DNA from 2 places in the Sporosarcina sp. 6E9 genome. Region 2 is predicted to be linked to the other one. Evidence: a T-box and tRNA genes for the amino acid it is inferred to sense, from the RefSeq annotation. Region 2 holds a T-box; the other holds one or more tRNA genes.
The links. A T-box is a leader RNA that pairs with one kind of tRNA and senses whether it is charged. The one in region 2 lies ahead of leuS (leucine--tRNA ligase), so its partner is inferred to be a tRNA-Leu.
Positions count from the first base shown of each region.

Region 1: it encodes a tRNA-Leu, which carries the amino acid that the T-box ahead of leuS (leucine--tRNA ligase) is inferred to sense. The anticodon was not compared.

Region 1 is NZ_JAGEMN010000004.1:186,247-197,320, forward strand. Features, by position in the region: gene J4G36_RS15370 (RluA family pseudouridine synthase) at 1-629, shown strand, start outside; gene J4G36_RS15375 (aldo/keto reductase) at 672-1,451, opposite strand; gene J4G36_RS15380 (NCS2 family permease) at 1,648-2,949, shown strand; gene J4G36_RS15385 (hypothetical protein) at 3,031-3,183, shown strand; gene trmL (tRNA (uridine(34)/cytosine(34)/5-carboxymethylaminomethyluridine(34)-2'-O)-methyltransferase TrmL) at 3,220-3,693, opposite strand; gene queG (tRNA epoxyqueuosine(34) reductase QueG) at 3,706-4,854, opposite strand; gene J4G36_RS15400 (B3/B4 domain-containing protein) at 4,911-5,606, shown strand; gene J4G36_RS15405 (flavin reductase family protein) at 5,694-6,299, opposite strand; gene J4G36_RS15410 (ring-cleaving dioxygenase) at 6,344-7,327, opposite strand; gene J4G36_RS15415 (GNAT family N-acetyltransferase) at 7,803-8,039, opposite strand; partial or broken gene J4G36_RS18580 (DUF5996 family protein) at 8,137-8,919, opposite strand; tRNA gene J4G36_RS15430 (tRNA-Leu) at 9,162-9,242, opposite strand; tRNA gene J4G36_RS15435 (tRNA-Cys) at 9,279-9,352, opposite strand; tRNA gene J4G36_RS15440 (tRNA-Gly) at 9,363-9,437, opposite strand; tRNA gene J4G36_RS15445 (tRNA-Gln) at 9,445-9,516, opposite strand; tRNA gene J4G36_RS15450 (tRNA-His) at 9,528-9,600, opposite strand; tRNA gene J4G36_RS15455 (tRNA-His) at 9,624-9,699, opposite strand; tRNA gene J4G36_RS15460 (tRNA-Trp) at 9,724-9,794, opposite strand; tRNA gene J4G36_RS15465 (tRNA-Tyr) at 9,829-9,913, opposite strand; tRNA gene J4G36_RS15470 (tRNA-Phe) at 9,939-10,014, opposite strand; tRNA gene J4G36_RS15475 (tRNA-Asp) at 10,049-10,124, opposite strand; tRNA gene J4G36_RS15480 (tRNA-Met) at 10,129-10,203, opposite strand; tRNA gene J4G36_RS15485 (tRNA-Val) at 10,368-10,443, opposite strand; tRNA gene J4G36_RS15490 (tRNA-Glu) at 10,460-10,531, opposite strand; tRNA gene J4G36_RS15495 (tRNA-Ser) at 10,579-10,670, opposite strand; tRNA gene J4G36_RS15500 (tRNA-Asn) at 10,674-10,748, opposite strand; rRNA gene rrf (5S ribosomal RNA) at 10,802-10,917, opposite strand; partial or broken rRNA gene J4G36_RS15510 (23S ribosomal RNA) at 11,065-11,074, opposite strand, start outside.
Region 2 is NZ_JAGEMN010000001.1:533,119-544,192, reverse strand. Features, by position in the region: gene dat (D-amino-acid transaminase) at 23-877, opposite strand; gene J4G36_RS02910 (DeoR family transcriptional regulator) at 1,133-1,399, shown strand; gene J4G36_RS02905 (pseudouridine synthase) at 1,437-2,156, opposite strand; gene J4G36_RS02900 (putative polysaccharide biosynthesis protein) at 2,167-3,780, opposite strand; gene J4G36_RS02895 (BaiN/RdsA family NAD(P)/FAD-dependent oxidoreductase) at 3,902-5,170, shown strand; gene leuS (leucine--tRNA ligase) at 5,307-7,721, opposite strand; T-box leader at 7,766-7,987, opposite strand; gene J4G36_RS02885 (3-oxoacid CoA-transferase subunit B) at 8,030-8,689, opposite strand; gene J4G36_RS02880 (CoA transferase subunit A) at 8,713-9,399, opposite strand; gene J4G36_RS02875 (MDR family MFS transporter) at 9,822-11,006, opposite strand.

The sequences.
Region 1 (11,074 bases), on a different contig from region 2:
ACTTACCAGAAGAAAAGGGACTACAGATCCTGTTTGAAGATGAACATATTCTTGCGGTTAATAAACCCGCTGGAATTACGACTCACCCAGATGGTCCGGGGCAAAGCGGTACTTTGATGAACTTCGTAATGGCGTACATTTCCAATCAGGGCGGAGATTACGCAGAGCATATCCATCGCCTCGATAAAGGAACTTCCGGGGTACTCCTCATCGCGAAGCATCCGATTGCAAAGGCTCTTTTTGATCGAATGATTGAACGCAATGATATCGTTCGAAAATATCAGGCGGAAGTAGACGGTCAGCTAAAAAGACCAAAAGGAACCATTAAACTTCCAATCGGACGGGATCGTCATCATCCTGCAAAACGTATTGTTTCGCTTTCTGGTCAATCAGCAGTAACACATTTTCGTGTAATTGAGCGTAAACCAGATTCAACAATCGTGGAAGCAGAGCTTGAAACTGGGCGCACACATCAAATTCGTGTTCATCTTGCCCATCTCGGACATCCCGTAGTTGGAGACACGCTATACGACGGTAGTCGAACAACCGACGGCGAGTTCCGACTAACTGCTACTGGATTATCTTTCATTCATCCATTTACAATGGAAAAAGTAACGATTGAACAATAAAAAAATGCCTGGAGAATTTTTTCTCCCAGGCATTTTTCATTTTTAAAAGTCTTCCGGGTTTGATCCAACACGCTCATTTAAGTTTAGTGTATTAATTTTTTCCATCTCTTCTTCAGTTAATACAAAATCAGCAACATTGATATTTTCATCAATCCGCTTCGGTGTGACCGATTTAGGTATAACGATTAAATCATTTTGTAAATGCCAACGAATAATTACTTGGGCAGACGTTTTTCCATATTTACTTCCTATGCTCTTGAGCAACCCATTAGCTAGCAATTCCCCGCCTCTTGCCAATGGCGACCAAGAAGTAACCGCAATATTATTTTCAGCACAAAATTGTCGTAAAGGTTCTTGTGACAATCTTGGATGAACTTCAACTTGATTGACCATCGGACGAATATTCGCTTTTGCAAAAACTTTTTCCAGATGGTGGATATGATGATTCGAAACACCCGTTGAACGGATTAGTTTTTCATCATATAACCGTTCAATCGCTTTATACGTCTCGACATAGCTTTCTTTGACTGGCCAATGCGTTAAATACAAATCCAAATAATCGAGTTCCAACCTTTCAAGTGAAGCTTCAAATGCACGCAATGTTTCATCGTATCCTTGATCTGTATTCCAAACTTTAGAGGTTATGAATAAATCTTCTCTTGGAATACCCGAATGGCGAATCGCTTCTCCAGTTTCTTTTTCATTTCCATAAACTGCTGCCGTATCAACTGCACGGTACCCTGTTTTCAGCGCATGCTGAATTGCTTCAACCGTTTCTTCGGGATTTTGCATCTTATAAACACCAAGTCCCATTCGCGGCATTTCGATCCCATTTGCGAGTAATTTCGTTTCCTTATATATACTCACTAAATATCCCTCCCCTTTATTTACACGCCCTTATTATACAAGCGAGAAATCTTTTTGACTATGAATTACATTTTCACTTGAAATTACGATAAAAAACGAATACTATTGATAACGGACTTAAAATCGTTCGTGTTTTGAAAGGAGAATTATTATGTTTCATTTAAAAGATCAACAAACAACTGCAAAAACTGAAATCCTTGCCGGTATGACAACTTTTCTAACCATGGCATATATAATCATAGTTAACCCGATAATACTCGCTGATGCAGGCGTCCCCTTCGACCAAGTGTTTCTCGCGACAATTATTGCGTCGGCAGTCGGTACACTCTGGATGGCACTGTTCGCCAATTACCCAATCGCGATTGCGCCTGGAATGGGTTTGAATGCTTATTTCACTTCTGTTGTCTTGGCTTCAGATGGAAAGTTAGATTACATGACTGCATTCTCCGCGGTTTTTATCGCCGGGATTTTATTCGTTATTTTATCATTGACACCTTTCAGGGAAAAACTGATTAAATCCATACCTGAAAACTTAAAGCACGGAATCACTGCTGGTATTGGACTATTCATTGCTTTTATTGGCTTAAAACTTTCGGGGATTGTCACTAGTCACGAATCAAACCTCGTTCAATTAGGAGACCTCACTTCTCCCCCAGTATTGTTGGCATTGTTTGGACTTCTGGTCACTGTCGTCCTCATGACATTGAATGTTTATGGGTCAATCTTTATTGGTATGATTCTGACAGGAGTTTTAGCAGTCTTTACGGGTCAACTAGCGTTCAAAAGCAGCTTGTGGCAAGTACCATCATTGCCCCAAGGCATTCTTGTTTGGAATCCCGCTACTGCATTAAACGATGTCATCTCTCACGGACTATACGGTGTCGTGTTCGCATTCTTAATTGTTACCCTGTTTGATACAACTGGAACAATGATTGGCGTGGCCAAGCAAGCTGGACTTATGAGAGGGAACACATTACCGCGTGCACGCCACGCCCTGCTCGCTGACTCTGTTGCATCATCTGTTGGCGCTATGTTCGGAACTAGTCCTACAACTGCTTACATAGAATCCTCATCGGGTGTAGCTGTAGGTGGCCGAACTGGGTTGACGACATTAACGGTCGGGATTTTATTTATGGTCGCAGCATTTTTCGGACCTTTGGTTAGTACTTTATCTGGCGTATCAGCAATTACCGCGCCTGCATTAATTATTGTCGGTAGCTTGATGATAGGCGTTGTGAAAGAAATTGACTGGGATTCGTTTGACGAAGCATTTCCCGCGTTTCTCATTATTTTAACAATGCCGCTCACATCGAGCATCGCCACTGGGATTGCACTCGGATTTATTTCTTATCCATTACTAAAAGTGGTGAAAGGTAAATGGAGAGAAGTTCCAGTCCTGTTATACATTTTTGCGGTACTCTTTTTGTATCAGTTACTATTTTTGCCACATTAATAACTTACTGGGGATTTGAATTTTCATTAATATAGGGTATACTTAAAGAAGAATAAACTGACTTAACAGGAGGTACATTCAATGGAAACTTTCTTTACATGGTTAGGCGAACAAATGAATCTAATTCTTGTTTTAGGTGTATGCTTTGCATTCCTATCTGCAATCCTTACTGGCGGATACGAGGACAAGCCTGGTACGAAACAAAAGTCTAAAAAAGGTCATCAGCCTACATGAACAAATGGGACTCGCCAAATTGGCGGTCCCATTTTTTTAATGTAAATTTGGAAATGATTGTTGACGCAATGCTTCATAAACTAAAATAGCTGCAGTGTTCGATAAATTTAGTGCGCGAATATGATCATTCATTGGAATGCGAAGACAGCGCTCCTCATTCTCTTTAATAATTTCATCAGGTAGACCCGTCGTTTCTTTGCCAAACACAAAGAATATATCCGTTGAAGTATCTGAGTAATCAAAGGATGTATACGGCTTTTTTCCAAACTTCGTAATGAAGTAAAATTGTGCCTCTGGATACTGATCAAACATCTCATAAATTCCATCATGGTAAGATACATCAACATGACTCCAGTAGTCTAGCCCCGCTCTTTTCAACATTTTATCTTCTGTTGAAAACCCAAGTGGTTTAATAAGATGAAGCTTAACTCCGGTTCCGGCGCAAGTTCTTGCAATGTTTCCCGTATTTGCCGGGATTGCTGGTTCAAATAATGCGACATGTATTGCCATTTCAGCACTTCCTTAACTCTGTGGATTTTTAATCTTTCTATTATCAATCGCTTTTTGCAACTCAGCAATTACTGATGGATCTTCTTCAGTTTCAAGTGCTTGGCAAATGCCCTCATAACTCTTCTCTGTTCCAATTTCCCCTAACGCCCAGGCAATCGTCCCCCGCATCATCGGTCGTTGATCATTTAACAACATCTCAATAAGCTCAGGCACTGATGACTCTTCTTTAAAGTGTGCCAATCCAATGATTGCATTTCGTTGAATTGGATTTTTACCGCGCCAAGAGCCTGAAACATGTCCAAATCGTTCTTTAAACTGACGATTTGATAAACGAAGGATTGGTTGTAAAAGTGGTTTTGCTAGTTCTGGATCAGGATGAAAAGCGCGTTGATGCAAGTTGTGTTTTTTTCGATTCTTAGGACAAACAGTTTGGCAAGTGTCACAGCCATACACACGATTTCCGATTTTATCACGGAACTCTTCCGGTATAGGCGTTTTCGTTTGTGTAAGAAAAGCAATACAACGCTGTGCATCAAGTTGCCCGCCTTGTATGAGCGCTCCTGTCGGACAAGCATCTAAACAAAGCGTACAATCCCCACACTCATCCTCCATCGGCTGATCCGGTGCGAACGGGATATTCGTAATCATTTCCCCAAGATAAACATAAGAACCAAACTCAGGTGTTATAATCGAACAATTTTTTGCAGACCAACCGATGCCCGCACGTTCAGCTACTGCCCTATCAGCTAGTTCACCCGTATCCACCATTGAACGGAGTCTTGCAGAAGGCGCATGTTGAAGGATAAACGCCTCCAGTAGCTTTAACCGCTCGCGCAGAACAATATGGTAATCTGTTCCCCATGAAGCACGACAAAAAATGCCACGGCGTTCCCCCTTTTTCCCTCTAGGCGAGTTTTCCATCCGGGATGGATAAGCGATGGCAATCGAAATGATGCTCTCCGCTTGGTCAAGGAGAAGCGCGGGTTCCGTCCGCTTATCCAAATCCTTTTCCTCAAAGCCCGATTGATAACCGAGTTCCTGTTGACGAACCAAACGATTTTTCAATTCACGGAACGGGGCGGCTGTCGTAAAACCAATTTTATCGATACCGATTGAATGGGCATAATTTATGACTTCTTGTTGTAATTCGAGTGTATTCATTTGAAAACACCTCCTCTATGGTAAAATTAACATATATTAAATAAAGGGTGATGACATTGAAGTTAAATTTAGATCCTGCAGTTTTGGAAATCGTACCTACCTTTAAATTGGGCCTTAACCATTATACCAAAGTTACCGTTGCAGAATCTCCTCAAATGCTAAAAGGTCGCTTACAATTATTTCAAGAACTTCTTTTTTTCGACCTTGACGACAAACCAGTGACCGATTTTCTCGGCATTAAGGAATGGCGCGAAGTCTGGAAATTATTCGGCGCAAATCCAAGTCGCCATCGCCATTCAACTGAAGCCCTTATGCGGCGCATTGCGAAGCAGAACTATTTGAGCCCGTTTCACTCCGCTGTGGATTTAAATAATTTCTTTTCATTACAATATCAAATTCCAGTCGGAATTTATGATGTAGATAAAATCAAAGGAAACGTCACGCTCACCGTTGGAACTAAAGAAAGTGGGTATGACGGATTGAATGGCCGTTTTAATTCTTTAGAGAAAATGCTAATCCTATCAGACGACGAAGGTCCCTTTGGAAGCCCTTATGTCGATTCTGCTCGCACTGCGGTGACAGAAGAAACGACCAATTCCCTGCACGCATTCTTCCTACGTCCATCCATGAATGAGGCTGAAGCACTCGAATTAACAACTGCTGCCGGCAATATGTTTACAGAAATTAGTGGTGGCGATGTTCAGTCCTATGTTTTACAAGAAGATCACCCAACGATTGTAATAAAAGAATAATTAACCGAGTAAGGAAAAATACCAATCCTAACTGTAAAATCAAAAAGACACAACCGAAGTTGTGTCTTTTTTGATTATTAACCATGGTTACTTTGGTCTATCAATTGAAAATATATCACCAATTGCTGCATAACTAGAGCCAGCTAAACGACTAATCGCATTTAAACCTCTCGGATCAATTCGTCCGTTTTCATAAATTTCTTCATCAATGTGAAAGCGAGTTACTTCCCCTATAAATAAATCACTACCAGGTCCATCTCCACCAAGAGGAATTGCTTGTACAAGTTTACATTCCATGCGAACCTTTGCTTCCTTCACGCCTGGAACAGAAATATCTTCACTTTGTACGAGTGTTAAATCAGCCAATTCAACTTCACTTTCTGTTGCAGGTAATGAAGCAGCCGTTTTGTTGATTTTCGCTACATTCTCATCATCCACAATATGCACAACAAATTGATCATTATCATAAATGTTTCGAGCAGTATCTTTTAGTTCGCCAGTAGGTCTTTGAATAGCTAGAGAAACCATTGGCGGGTTTGATGAAACAATGTTGAAATAGCTAAATGGTGCCCCGTTGACAATACCTTCCTTAGATTGGGTAGTCACAAAGGCAATAGGTCTTGGAATTATAGAACCGATGAGAAGTTTATAATTATCTCGCTCACTATTTTTTATTGGATCAATCGAAATCAATAGATTCAGCCCCTATATTGCTCAAATTTTATCAGTTTAGTTTCTTACAAATACTCTTTTTCAATTTCAAGTGTGCTACGCACTGTGTCAATCGGTCTCACTGCTGCCTCGATTTGTTCACGTTTCCCTTCAAGGAATGGCGGCAGTGATAAGATTTCCCCTACTGTTTCATAAGGTTCGTCTCCCATAAAGCCTGGACCATCTGTTGCCCATTCAAAAAGGATACCAGGTGCGACCCGTGCATATAAAGATTCGAAGAAGAACCGATCAACATATCCTGAAGTACCGAAACCAGCTGCTTCCATATGTTCAATCCATTCATATAATACTTTTGTATCTTCTACGCGGAAAGCTGCGTGATGCACTGTACCATATCCTTGTCTGCCAGGTGGCATGCTCACATTATCTTCTACAATTACTTGAGCACCATTTCCACCTTCACCGACTTCAAATAAATGGAACGATCCTTCACTTGCGATTTCACGCATTAACATGACTTCTTCCAATACCACTTTAAAATTGTCGAAATCTCCAATACGAATATGAATAGGTCCTAAACCTGTAATGGCAAACTCCAAAGGTACTGGACCATTCTGCCAAGGTGTACCTGACTCAATTCCTTTGTTAAATTCATCAGAAATCAACATATATTGTTGATCATCAAAGTCAACAAATGAAATAGTTTTCTTTCCGAAAACTTCTTCAATCCCATTATGTTTCACTTCGTACTTATCAAAACGCTTTATCCAGTAATCAAGTGCAGCATCTGTTGGCACACGGAAAGCAGTTTTATAAATCTCATTCGTTCCATGTGTTCCTTTTGGAATACCAGGGAAATCAAAGAAAGTCATATCCGTACCAGCAGAGCCTTTGTCATCCGCGAAGAATAAGTGATATGTTTGGATATCGTCCTGATTGACTGTTTTCTTGACGAGGCGCATTCCTAATACATATGTGAAAAATTCATAATTCTTTTCTGCACTACTTGTTATAGCTGTTACGTGGTGTATTCCTTTTAAGTGATTCATTATAATTCCTCCTAATATTTAATGTAAATAAATATACCTCGAATTCAAGTTACATTAGCTTAAAATTTTTTTATCAAAACTTAATTCTTTTAGACTCATTTTATGATTAACTGTTTCTTTTCTACCTTTAAGTTATCTTGAATCAATACATCTCGAATTCAAGGTAAATATAACATAGATTCATTTCATTTGTCAACACTTCAGTTTACTTTCTATTTCGAAGCGTTATCTTAAGCCTTTATATTCTGTTATGTAGCTATATGATGACCAATTGATGAATACTATATTAAGGTACCCATCTTTAACTTTCCCCAATTGAAGATAAATGATAAATAAACCTACTTCCCTCATATCTAGGATGTAGCTCCAAGTGAATATTAATAAAGTCTGATCCTTACCTAAATAAAGAATCAGACTCTATTTTATCTATATGCTTTCATCAATTATGTAATAGAAAATATACGAATTTACTTAATTAACACTTCCACACATCAGCATATTCTTTTTTCTTTTCAAATTCTAATTTGGCAAAAGGACATAAAGATATTATCTTTTTATTTCCTTCACGTGCTCTCGTATGATGAATAATAAAGAGATCATTATTAGGCTGAGTAAAAGTAATTTCGGCAGTTAATTGTTTCTCATCATTTTCTAAATAATATCGATTTTCATCCTTGAAACTAGTATATAACTGACTATTATCATAATACATTTTGTGAAAGCTAACATTTTTTTATGTAAGACCTTTTTTATTTTTCTCCATTTTCAATTCCACGAAGCTGTGAGCGGTATTTTACCACTTCAAATAATCAAAAGACTTTCTGCATGAAGCGAATGACTTCGTCAGCTTTAGCTTGATTGATGCCATCTTTAATTTCAAAAAAATATTCAGCCAGTTTGGGACTGAAGTAACTTCCCGGCGGATATGGGAGTGTAAAGAAAGTCGGATGTTCAAACTGGTCATCGCCAAGCCAGAAACCAAACTCTATCATATGCTCATCAAAAGCAGCCCGTTCAATTACTCTACAGTCATCCGGAAAAGATTCCAATTCATTATAAATAATGATGCATGAAACGTCAAAAGTCCCCCAGAAAAGACCTGGATATACCTTTCTTTGTCTAAACGGTGCAATAAAATGCTGCTCGATATCCCAAGCAAACTGGAACCATTTGAGAATCTGTCTGGCAACATCTTCGTTATAGTGGTGATGCTCAACATCTTCTTCAAACTGCGTTTTCGTCTCCACCTCCTGAGGTTTTGTATGAATAGATAGCGTAAGTCCTGCAGCAGTCGCATTATCGATAATTTCTTGATAGTATTAGCTAATCGACTTTCCATTCGCAAGCTTTATCTCGGTATCACTTTCTTCGGTCTTCATTAAGATTACGCTTTTAATCAAATCCACTTCGATTTCAAAGTGTGAAGAATTGTATTTAAGTAGCCCAGTAGAAAATCTACTTGGCCTAATATCCAGAATGACATGCGCCCACTGTGGCTCTTGTACGGCATATTCAAGTTTAATCTTTCCCAGTATTTGTAAAATCGGCTGGAGTGTAGTGATTTCCTTCTTATGTGTTTTGTAAAAACCCATCTATATCTCCTTCTAGGTATACCTTACCCTCTCTTTTTATAAAAAAACTATATATTAGATGATCCATAGTTTCTCAAAATGACTTCGACCTTTAATATTTGGGCAGAACTTGTGTGAATACTTTACAAGCACATCGTACTCCCTAATATTCAACCAAAACAAAAAGCATCTACAAATGTTGTTTTAACAACGTTTGTAGATGCTTTAGGTCATACTTAACATAATCGAAAAATACCAGGATATACCCGAGGCCGGACTTGAACCGGCACGCCTCGCGGCATCGCATTTTGAGTGCGACGTGTCTGCCATTCCACCACTCGGGCGAAGAAAAGATATATAATAAACGAATAAAATCAAATTGGAGGCGGCAACCGGAATCGAACCGGTGGTAAGGGTGTTGCAGACCCGTGCCTTACCGCTTGGCTATGCCGCCATTGTATAATTGGAGCGGAAGACGGGATTCGAACCCGCGACCCCGACCTTGGCAAGGTCGTATTCTACCGCTGAACTACTTCCGCAAAAAAACTGGGGTAGCTGGATTCGAACCAACGAATAACGGAGTCAAAGTCCGTTGCCTTACCGCTTGGCTATACCCCAAAAACAAAAAGGGCGGTTGAGGGGAATTGAACCCCCGAGTGTCGGAATCACAATCCGATGCGTTAACCACTTCGCCACAACCGCCATAATGGTAGTTACTATTTAAATGGGGCGGCTGAGGGGAATTGAACCCCCGAATGTCGGAATCACAATCCGATGCGTTAACCACTTCGCCACAGCCGCCATACTAATATTTTTTAAAGACAACAGGGGTAGTAGGATTCGAACCCACACCAAAGGTTTTGGAGACCTTGATTCTACCATTAAACTATACCCCTAAGTTAATAACTTTTACTAATGATTCGGTAAAAATGGTGGTGGGGGACGGATTCGAACCGCCGAACCCTGAGGGAGCGGATTTACAGTCCGCCGCGTTTAGCCACTTCGCTACCCCACCAATATAAATGTTTTTACTGAAATAATGGTGGCTCAGGACGGAATCGAACCGCCGACACAAGGATTTTCAGTCCTTTGCTCTACCGACTGAGCTACTGAGCCATGCAAAATATGTGTTGCTTATTAAATATATAAATGGCGGTCCCGACGGGAATCGAACCCGCGATCTCCTGCGTGACAGGCAGGCATGTTAACCGCTACACCACGGGACCATTTTGGTTGCGGGGACAGGATTTGAACCTGTGACCTTCGGATTATGAGCCCGACGAGCTACCACTGCTCCACCCCGCGACAATAATATAGGAACTACTTTGTAAATATACGCATTGAGTATGTTTGACACCTTACGCTGCGCTGTCGGTGTTAATCGCATTCTTTGTTATGCGATTTGCTCCACCTCGCGACAATAATATAGCATCTACTTTGTAAATAATGTTGAATGTGTTTAAAGTTTATGGTGGAGGATGACGGGCTCGAACCGCCGACCCCCTGCTTGTAAGGCAGGTGCTCTCCCAGCTGAGCTAATCCTCCGTTAAAATTACTTTAATGACCCCTACGGGATTCGAACCCGTGATACCGCCGTGAAAGGGCGGTGTCTTAACCGCTTGACCAAGGGGCCTAGATGATAATGTTTGGGAATTGGAGCCTTATGTATGAAATATAAACTGGCGGAGAGCAAGGGATTTGAACCCTTGAGACAGCGCAAACCGCCTACACGATTTCCAATCGTGCTCCTTCGGCCACTCGGACAGCTCTCCAATTGGCTCCGCAGGTAGGATTCGAACCTACGACCGATCGGTTAACAGCCGATTGCTCTACCACTGAGCTACTGCGGAATAATACTAATCATTAGTGTGTTATGCATTTAGTATTATATTGCAAAACAGCAGCCTAGCAACGTCCTACTCTTGCAGGGGGAAGCCCCCAACTACCATCGGCGCTGAAGAGCTTAACTTCCGTGTTCGGTATGGGAACGGGTGTGACCTCTTCGCTATCGCCACTAGACTTATTTAACACGACAAGACTTATTATATCAAACCTACTAAATATTTCAAGCGTTTTTTCAAAGTTTTTAACTTTATTCGCTCAAAACTGGATAAAAAGTACGTTATTGTTCACAAATCAGGGTCAATCAAACCCTTTTAACTTGAATAGGTTAAGT
Region 2 (11,074 bases):
TAGTTCTCCCCCAATAGTTGTTTTAGATAAACCCCTTTAATGGCTTCGGTATTTGTGTAGAAAATGCATCTTGCAATTTTTTAGTAATCAAACCCCGTTTACCGTTTCCGATTTCACGTCCGTCAATGATCGTAACCGGCATGACTTCCGCCGTTGTCGATGTGTAAAAGAATTCATCCATTTCAAATGCTTCGTCCAGTGTAAAAGCCTCTTCTACCACCGGAATATCGAGTTCCTTACACAAGCCTAGAACGACGTGACGTGTTATGCCTTCTAAGATTAAATTCGATACAGGGTGCGTGTAGACGACACCATCTTTTATGCCGAACATATTTGTTGAGGAGCCTTCTGTCACCAGTCCATCACGGTGAAGAATCGCTTCTGGACAACCAGCTTCACGCGCTTCTTGTTTTGCTAGGACGCTTCCCAGTAAATTCAAACTTTTTATATCGCAACGCAACCATCGAATATCATCAACAGACTTAACCGCTACCCCATTTTCCATGTCTTCCACTGGTCTTTGGGCTTCTATCGCATATGCCGTTACGACAGCAGGCACCGCTGGATCAGGAAAATGATGTGTTCTAGGTGAAGAGCCGCGCGTTACTTGCATATAAATATGGCCGTCCGATATTTTATTAACCTTTATTAATTCTTTGGCAACGTCGATTAGCTGTTGTTCGGAAAAAGGAATTGTCAATTTTATTTTCGCCGCACTTGAGAACAATCTTTGAAAGTGTTCTTTCAATGTGAAAAATTCATCATTATAAACTTTAATGACTTCGTATACGCCATCTCCAAAATAATAGCCTCTGTCGTCAATCGAAATTCTTAACTCATCACGTTTTGTAAACTGCCCATCAATAAAATAAATCATTTAGTCCATTCCTCTTTTCATTTTCATAACGTCTACTATTAGTATATTCTATCTCCTCTTCTATTTTCACATGTTTACCTAGTAAAATAAAGCACATTCTGTTATTACTACTATTTCATTGAATTGCCGTGCAATTTGTTAAAGTATAAGGTATAATTATATTAGCAGAACATTCCAACCAACTAGACGATTAACTAAGGGAAGGAAGTGCGGCTCAGAAACAATTTTCAATGTATAGCAACATTCACGGATCTCATGACCAATGGCTTCTTGGAGTATGATGAAAAAGGAGTGTTTTATCACTTGAATATTACAACAACTGATCGTATGCTTACCCGGGTTAAAGATGTCTATCTGTATGTACGTGAAAAAGGAACAGTGACAACACAAAACATTGTCGACGAATTTGATATCACTTCCCGAACTGCACAGAGGGATTTAAATGTTTTAAAATATAACGACCTCGTCACAAGTCCAGTTCGTGGAAAATGGACGACCACATCTAAAGAAGTAATTTATTAAAAAAAAGGCCGATACGCAAATGCGAACGGCCTTTTTCTTATGCACCTGTTGTTGAATATAATCGTTCTACTTCTTCTTCGGTCAATTCCCGATAAGCGCCTAGCGGTAATGTTTCATCAAGCTGTAACGGCCCCATAGAGAGCCTTTTTAAATAGACAACTTTCTTGCCAACTGCTTCGAACATTCTTTTCACTTGATGAAACTTTCCTTCTGTAATCGTGAGTTCGATTTCAGATATTTCACCCGCCGAGATTATTTTCAATATGCCCGGCTTAGTCTCATAGCCGTCATCTAATGTCACTCCAGCCGAAAAACTTTCAATATCCGCTTCTGTTACGACACCTGAGACTTTTGCGAAATACGTTTTGGGAATTTCCTTTTTAGGTGATAGTAAGTTATGAGCCAGTTTACCATCATTCGATAGAAGCAAAAATCCTTCTGTGTCTTTGTCGAGTCGACCAACAGGAAACGGTTTAAAATGACGAAATTCAGCATCTAACAAATCGACGACCGTTCTATCATGTCGATCCTCTGTTGCCGATAAAACGTCCTGTGGTTTATTCATCATAATATAAATGTATTTCCGATAGACAACGGGTTCTCCCATAACGGTGACTACATCATTTTCAGTATCAATGTTTACGCCGGGCTTTTTTTCCGTTTCACCATTGACACGTACAGCGCCATTCTTCTGTAACTGACGCACTTCTTTTCGTGATCCGAATCCCATATTTGATAATAATTTATCTAAACGCATTTTCTTCCTCCTAAAACCCTAACTTATCTGTAAATCTCGTGAGACGTTCACCAAACAATTTTTGCGCAAGGCCTGTTTTTAACGATAAATAACCGTAAATAGCCCCGCCGACACCTGTACAAATCAGAATATAGAAGAGCGCATGCATTTTACCATCAACCGCGCTGAATGCAGTTAAACCTTTTAGTGTGAAATATACGCTGACGAACATGACTAAGTTCAAAATACCGATCAGAATAATTCTTCTGAAGACCATTCGTGAACGGTATTGAAGAGCTTTTGTTATTATCCCGATATTTAAACCTACAGCAATCGTATAGCCGATAGCTGTCGCTAAGATTGCGCCATTCGTTTCAAATAATTTTATGAGTGGAATGTTAATCACTAATTTAACAAGCAAACCGACCAAGGAGTTGAAGATAATCCATTTATGCCGATCGATTCCTTGTAGAATTGCAGCTGTTACCGTAAACAATCCAAAAAGAATAGCGACCGGCGCATAACTCGCAAGGATTTTCGCGCCCATTGCGTCTTGTTCATATAGTAATTGATAAAATTCATTTGACAGAACCATGAGCCCAATAACAAGTGGAATCGTTAAGAACATCATAATTTGATATGTTTGATCAAGTGAGCGTGTAATTCCCTTTTGGTCATTTTTCGTGAAATAGGTTGTTAGTACAGGAATTAGCGCCATGGAGAATCCTGTTGCAATCATTACTGGTATCATAACGAATTTATGAGTTAGTAAATTTAACATTGCCAAGTAAACATCCGACACAGTTGAACGTCCTATCGATTTCATAGCATCGTTAAACGTGACCATATCAACGAATTGATATAAAGGATTTATGACTCCAACCAAAATAAATGGCAATAAATATGAGAATAACTCTTTGTACATCGAGAAAAATGAAGTTTCTTCTTCAGGTTGGATACTATTATCCAACAAAGTATTGAATTCTTGTTTATACTTTTTCCAATACCAATACAAAACACCAAGTCCTGCAATTCCACCGATAAATGCTGCGAACACAGCAAAGTTAATCGCTTTTTCAGGTGATTCATGCATGAAATTGACTACGAAATAGGCGCCAATCAGGACTGCAATTATCCGAACAATTTGTTCGACTAATTGTGAAATAGCTGTCGGTTCCATTTTGTTATACCCTTGCAAGAAACCTCGTACGATACTCATTAATGGGACGACGAGCAATGCGTAACTTACCCAGCGAATGACAGATGTAATTTGTTCTATGGAAAATATTTGTTCTTCATCTCTAATGACGAGATGAGCAATTGGTTCAGCTAAGAAAAACAATGTTAAAAATGCCAAGATTCCCGAAATTGTCATAACGAGCATTCCGGATTTCATCAATTTTCTTCCCGTCGCATAATCCCCAAGCGCGTTATATCTGGCAACAAACCTTGAAACTGCTAACGGCGCACCTGATATAGCGATTGAAAGCGCGATATTATACGGGATATAAGCATATTGGTATAACCCCATGCTTTCCTTCCCTACGATTGCATATAAAGGAATTAAATATAATAGCCCGAGCGCTTTGGAAAGAAAAAGCCCGATGGTTAAAATGGCAGTACCTTTGACAAGTTTAGACGACATAGTTTTAATCCTTCCAATCTATCTTAAATCTACTCTTAATAGTTTACCCCCGAATATCGTATTTAACAACGAATATCCGCGAAATGTGTATAATAGAGGAAAACGAAAGCGTGGTCTATATATGTATGATGTAATAATAATTGGTGGTGGGCCATCTGGCTTAATGGCTTCCATCGCCGCGGCGGAAAGCGGACAAAATGTCCTTCTGCTTGAAAAAGGAAAAAAACTTGGCACTAAGCTCGCCATTTCCGGTGGCGGTCGTTGTAATGTGACGAATCGATTGCCTCAAGAAGAAATTATTAAAAACATTCCGGGTAATGGCAGATTCTTATACGGACCGTTTTCCGTATTCAATAACGATGATATTATCAACTTTTTCGAAGGACTTGGTGTTGCTTTAAAAGAAGAAGATCACGGGCGCATGTTTCCCGTTTCCAATAAAGCACGTGATGTAGTCAATGCAATGCTAACTGAAATGGACCGGTTACATGTAGAAAAAAGACTTGAAAATCGGGTTGCCAAGCTTCTAATGGACGATGACAAAATACTCGGCGTCCGATTAACAACTGGTGAAGAAATCCGCACAAAAGCTGTTGTTCTCGCTGTCGGCGGTAAAGCAGTACCACAAACTGGAAGCACGGGTGACGGATATCCATGGGCAGAAAAAGCTGGCCACACGATTACAAAGTTATTTCCAACCGAAGTCCCTTTATTGTCGAATGAACCATTTATCGTTGCAAAAGAATTGCAAGGACTCGCACTTCGCAATGTAGCGGTTTCCGTTTTGAACGGGAAAGGCAAAACATTGATTACGCATCAAATGGATATGCTATTTACCCACTTCGGATTAAGTGGACCTGCCATTTTAAGATGCAGCCAGTTTGTAGTTAAAGAACGAATGAAAAACGGAAATGTTCCCGTTGACATGAAAATCGACTCTATGCCATCTATGAATGAAGAACAAGTATTTCAACTACTGAATACGACAGTTAAAGAAGATCCGAAAAAACAAGTAAATAATACTTTGAAAGGCTTAGTACCCGAACGATGGTTATTCTTTTTATTTGACCGCGCAGGCATTGAGCAATCCGATATTGGCGCAACAATGTCCGCAGATAAACTTCGGGCACTCGCAAAGCTACTGAAAGCTTTCACGATGACTGTGAACGGCTCACAACCGATGGAAAAAGCATTTGTTACCGGCGGCGGTGTTTCCGTTAAAGAAATCGTTCCGAAAACAATGGCATCTCGCAAGAAAAATGGTCTGTACTTCTGCGGTGAAATAATAGACATCCACGGCTATACGGGTGGTTATAATATTACATCGGCATTGGTTACAGGTAGAATAGCAGGTATGAATGCTGGCGAGTATGCCGTTGAATTAGTATAGGCGATATCGCGCAAAGTCCTATTTTCTTCTCGACGCAATGCGGCTTACTCTCGTATATACCTAAACAAAAAAGTGCGCTTTCCTTATGGAAGGCGCACTTTTTTTAATGGTCACTTACTTTTACAAGATTGACCAATTACGGAGCAACGATATTCACCAGTCTGCCCGGAATTCCGATTATTTTCTTCACTTCTTTACCATCGATGAACTCTTGCACTTTTTCGTCTTGTAGCGCCAGTTCTTCAAGCTCTTCTTTCGTGCTATCTTTCGCAACGACAATTCTCGCGCGAACTTTTCCGTTAATCTGAACGGCGATTTCTACCGTGTCATCGACAAGTTTCGATTCATCATATGTTGGCCATGGTTCGTAAGTAATTGTATCCGTATGGCCAAGCTTTTCCCAAAGTTCTTCTGCAAGATGCGGCACAATTGGCGAGATTAATTTAACAAAGCCTATTGCATACTCAGTCGGGACTGAATCGGCTTTGTAGCACTCATTGATAAATACCATGAGCTGAGAAATTGCCGTGTTATTATGCATCGCTTCAAAATCATCAGTCACTTTTTTCACAGTCTGATGATACACTTTCTCGAGTGGTCCAGTTGATTCTCCACCAATTTTCTCGCCTAATGAACCATCTTCATTTACATAAAGACGCCAAATTCGATCCAGGAATCTACGTGAACCATCAAGGCCATTCGTATTCCATGCTTTAGATGCATCAAGTGGACCCATGAACATTTCATATAAGCGAAGGGAGTCGGCACCGTGTGAATGGACAATATCATCAGGATTAATGACATTCCCAATCGATTTCGACATTTTTTCATTGCCTTCACCTAAAATCATGCCTTGGTTAAACAGCTTTTGGAACGGTTCTTTTGTTTCAACTACGCCGATATCATAAAGAACCTTGTGCCAAAAACGCGCGTATAACAAGTGCAGCACGGCATGTTCCGCCCCACCCACATAAATATCGACAGGCAACCAACGTTTTGCAAGTTCTGGGTCTATGATCATTTCATCATTATCTGGATCGATGTAACGTAAGTAGTACCAACAGCTTCCAGCCCACTGCGGCATCGTATTCGTTTCGCGTCGACCTTTCATTCCAGTTTTCGGGTCAACTACGTTAATCCACTCTTCGATATTCGCAAGTGGCGATTCACCAGTTCCGCTTGGCTTAATATTATCAGTTACCGGTAGCGTCAATGGCAATTCGGATTCGTCAAGCGCTGTCATGGTGCCATCTTCCCAATGAATAATTGGAATCGGCTCTCCCCAGTAACGTTGTCTTGAAAATAACCAATCGCGTAATCGATACGAAATTTTCTTTTCGCCTTTGCCTTGCTCAACAAACCATGCAATTGCTTTTTCGATTGCATCATCTTTTTCAAGTCCATCTAAGAACCCGGAATTAATATGTGTTCCATCACCAATATACGCTTCTTTTGAAATATCGCCGCCGGCCACTACTTCGATAATCGGCAGGTCAAACTTTTCGGCAAACTCATAGTCGCGTTCATCATGTGCAGGTACAGCCATAATTGCGCCTGTACCGTATGACGCAAGTACATAATCCGCAATCCATATCGGCATTTTCTCGCCGCTTGCTGGGTTTATTGCATAAGCGCCTGTAAATACGCCTGTTTTTTCATCCGCAAGATCAGTTCGTTCAAGATCGCTCTTTAGTTTCACTTCATTCAAATAATTAGCAACTGCTTCTGTTTGTTCATCAGTTGTAATTTGTTTCACCAATTTATGTTCTGGTGCGAGTACCGCATAGGTTGCGCCGAAAATCGTATCTGGACGCGTCGTAAAGGCTTCAAAAGATAAGTCAGTTCCCTTAATCTCAAACTTCAATTGCGCACCTTCAGAACGACCAATCCAATTCCGTTGCATATCTTTTAAGCTTTCCGGCCAATCCAGGTCATCCAAATCTTCAAGTAAACGGTCAGCGTAATTCGTAATTCTAAGCACCCATTGGCGCATCGGGCGTCGCTCAACCGGATGTCCACCACGCTCGGACAAACCGTCGATGATTTCTTCATTCGCTAAAACCGTTCCAAGCGCTGGGCACCAGTTCACATCAACTTCGTCTACATACGCTAATCCTTTATTATAAAGTTGGATGAAAATCCACTGTGTCCATTTATAATAAGAAGGGTCTGTCGTATTGATTTCGCGGTCCCAGTCATAGGAAAACCCTAAATCATTCATTTGACGCTTAAAAGTCGCGATATTTTTCGCAGTAAATTCAGCCGGATCATTTCCTGTGTCAATCGCATATTGCTCAGCAGGTAAGCCAAACGCGTCCCACCCCATCGGATGAAGAACGTTATATCCTTGCTTCCGTTTAAAAGAACTTAAAATATCCGTTGCGATATATCCAAGTGGATGCCCAACATGAAGGCCCGCACCTGACGGATATGGAAACATATCTAGACAGTAAAACTTCTCTTTGGAAGGATCATCGACCATTTTATATGTCTTATTTTCTTTCCAATAATTTTGCCATTTCTTTTCAATTTGACCATGATTATAACTCATGTCTTTTTCCTCCTTCAAAATAAAAAATCCCGTCCCTTAAAAATATAAGGGACGAGATTTGTTTACAAACTCCCGCGGTGCCACCCAAATTGACGGATAACCGTCCAACTTGTTTCCTTAACGCGGATAACGGTAAGCGCTACTACGATTCGCGCTTACTGGCTCCGAGGCGAGTTCACCTAGCTATATCACGTATCGACTTGCACCAACCGCCGACTCTCTAGTTGTGATATAAAAAGACTACTGCTCCTCTTCAATGCCGTTACTATTGGTTCTAGCTTACCCGAATTAAGTAAATTAAACAACTATTATTTTACATTTTCGATAACATTTTTCACAATCAATGTTGCCTCTGTTGAATCGATGACGTCTTGAATCGTAAATCCTTCGAAGACTTCTCTCAATTCCAATCCGTCCGGTGTGACATCGATTGCCGCACGTTCGGTAATTATCTTATGGACAACTTGCTTACCCGTTAGTGGAAGCTCGCACTCTTTTTTAATTTTCGCTGAACCATCTCTGGCCACATGATCCATGATAACGATGATTTTCTTCGCACCGTGAACCAGATCCATTGCGCCGCCCATTCCTTTAATCATCTTTCCTGGAATCATCCAGTTAGCTAAATCGCCCTTTTCAGAAACTTCCATTGCACCAAGAATCGCTACGTCAACATGACCGCCGCGAATCATTGCAAACGATTCGGCACTCGTAAAGTATGCAGAACCCGGGATGGATGTTACGGTTTCTTTTCCGGCATTGATCAAATCAGGATCCACTTCATCTTCTGTTGGATACGGTCCAATTCCAAGCAATCCGTTTTCAGATTGAAGGACGACTGTCTTATCGTCAGAAATATAATTTGCGACTAATGTCGGCATACCGATTCCAAGGTTGACATAGTTGCCGTCTTTAATTTCTTTTTCAGCGCGTCTTGCGATTCGTTCTCTATAGTTAACTTTCCCCATTTTCAACTATCCCCTTTCCGTCGTTACCGAGTCGTTAATCGCTCGATGCGTTTTTCTTGGTCCGCTTGCAATAGCCCTTGCACGTAAATGCTCGGTGTATGAATTGTCTGCGGATCCAAATCGCCCGTTTCGACAATTTCTTCGACTTCTGCAATCGTCACAGCACCAGCAGCCGCCATCATCGGATTGAAGTTTTGGGCAGTTTTGTTATAAATGAGATTGCCGAATTTATCTGCCTTTGCTGCGCGTATCAACGAGAAGTCCGCTCGAAGTGATTCTTCAAGGACATAGTCTTTCCCATCGAATTCTCGTATTTCTTTCCCTTCCGCAACAGTTGTTCCAACACCAGCTGGCGTAAAGAACGCTGGAATCCCCGCACCACCTGCGCGGATTTTCTCAGCCAGTGTGCCTTGTGGTGTCAATTCGACTTCAATTTCGCCTGATAACACCTGGCGTTCAAACTCTTTGTTTTCTCCCACATATGAGCCAATCATTTTTTTTATTTGTTTATCTTTTAATAGTAATCCAAGTCCCCATTCATCGACTCCGCAGTTATTCGAAATAACCGTTAAGTCTTTAACCCCTTTTTCAACGAGCGCTAGTATTAGTTGTTCAGGAATTCCCACAAGCCCGAATCCGCCGACCATAATCGTAGCGCCGTCCCCGATGTCTGCAACCGCTTCCTTCGCAGATGAATAAATAGGTTTCATCATGCATCCCCCTTTGAATCTTTTATGATTAATATTCAATCTATCTATCCAATTAAATCAAAGTTTACGTAATCTTGCAATGAAAGTTAGTTTCCATTAATAAGAAAATTATTGAAACGGTTGATTTTTCGCGGTCTTTAAGGAAGTTTAGAAGGATTTTTTCAATCACTGAAGTTATTTTTTTTTGCTTGCACCTACAAGCTGTTTCCTTGAAGTTGGCAGTGGTTTGCTTGCAGTTATATACCGTTTGCTTGCACTAAAATGATTTTGCTTGCAAGTCGGGACTTTTCACCTGTACAAAAGCTGAGGAAATACCGTGAAAAAATTCGAATAACTAACTGGAATGAAAAACAACTTACCGCAGAATAATACGAGTACTCGAATGGATCATCCTAGTACCCGCTAAAGTTATATTCAATCTTTCAGTATTCCCGCACCTCATAACCAACCTTCTTAATCGGCCGATCATAAAATAACGTCGTGAAAATCGATAAACACGTGAGCGCTGTTAATATAATTAACATCATTTGCATTCCATATAAATCAACAAGTATACCACCAGCCAATGGGCCAATCATACGACCGATTGTAGCCGCGGAATTAACGATTCCCTGATAGAAACCTTCACGGCCTTTTGGCGCGAGTTGGTTAGCGATTGTGGGAATTGCTGGCCAGACAAACATTTCACCAAAAGTTAAGATGGCCATAGAAACGATGAACATCTTAAACGAACCAGCATAACCGACAACAATAAATGAAATAATGAATATCCCAATGCCGATTAACATTTGTGCTTTAAGTTGATGTTCAAGCCTTTTAATAATCGGTTTGATCAAAGGTTGTCCTAGCACAATGAGCAACCCATTCAATGTCCAAATGAAACTATATTGCTTTAATGTTATTCCCAAGTCTAACGCATGCGTCGAAATTGTCGTTGACCATTGAGAATAGATGAGCCATGTTAGTAAATAGCCAGCACATATAATCATCAGTGCATAAAAAGGTGCTTTATGCTGTATCTTTTTCCTTTGCATCATAACATTTGTGTGCTGTGTAGGTTCGATAATCATGTTTTTATAACCAAAATAAGCAATAAAGAAAAATACGGCATAAAAAAATAAGTTCGCAGAAAAAATATAGTGGATATTAACTGAAGCGACTAAACCAGCAAGTGCCGGACCAATCGCTACACCAAGGTTTTGAGCAAGGTAGATAGAATTGAACGCTTTCCTTCCGCCATCAGGCCATACGGTGCCGACCATCGCATACATACTCGGAAAAACAATTCCGCCACTAAAACCAAGTATCGTCAGAAATACAACGTATTGCGGCCAATCATGCCAGAAGACTAGACACACTAAAGCAATCAGTGAAATGACGATGCCGCCAATAATTGATTTAAACCCGCCAATCCGGTCAAATAAAAAGCCACCCAACAGATTTCCAAAGACACCAGCCCCTGCGTTCAACATTAAAACAATTCCAGCAACCGTCAACGATTTACCTAAATAGTCGTGTATGTATATTGTATTCAGCGGCCATAAAAAAGAGTTCCCTGTCACATTGACGAGCATCCCGATGATCAATAACCAAACTGCTTTTGGCATATGTGTGCCCCCTCTCAAAACCCAATTCCCCTAATTATATTCTTTATGCAGTGAATGAACAATACTAT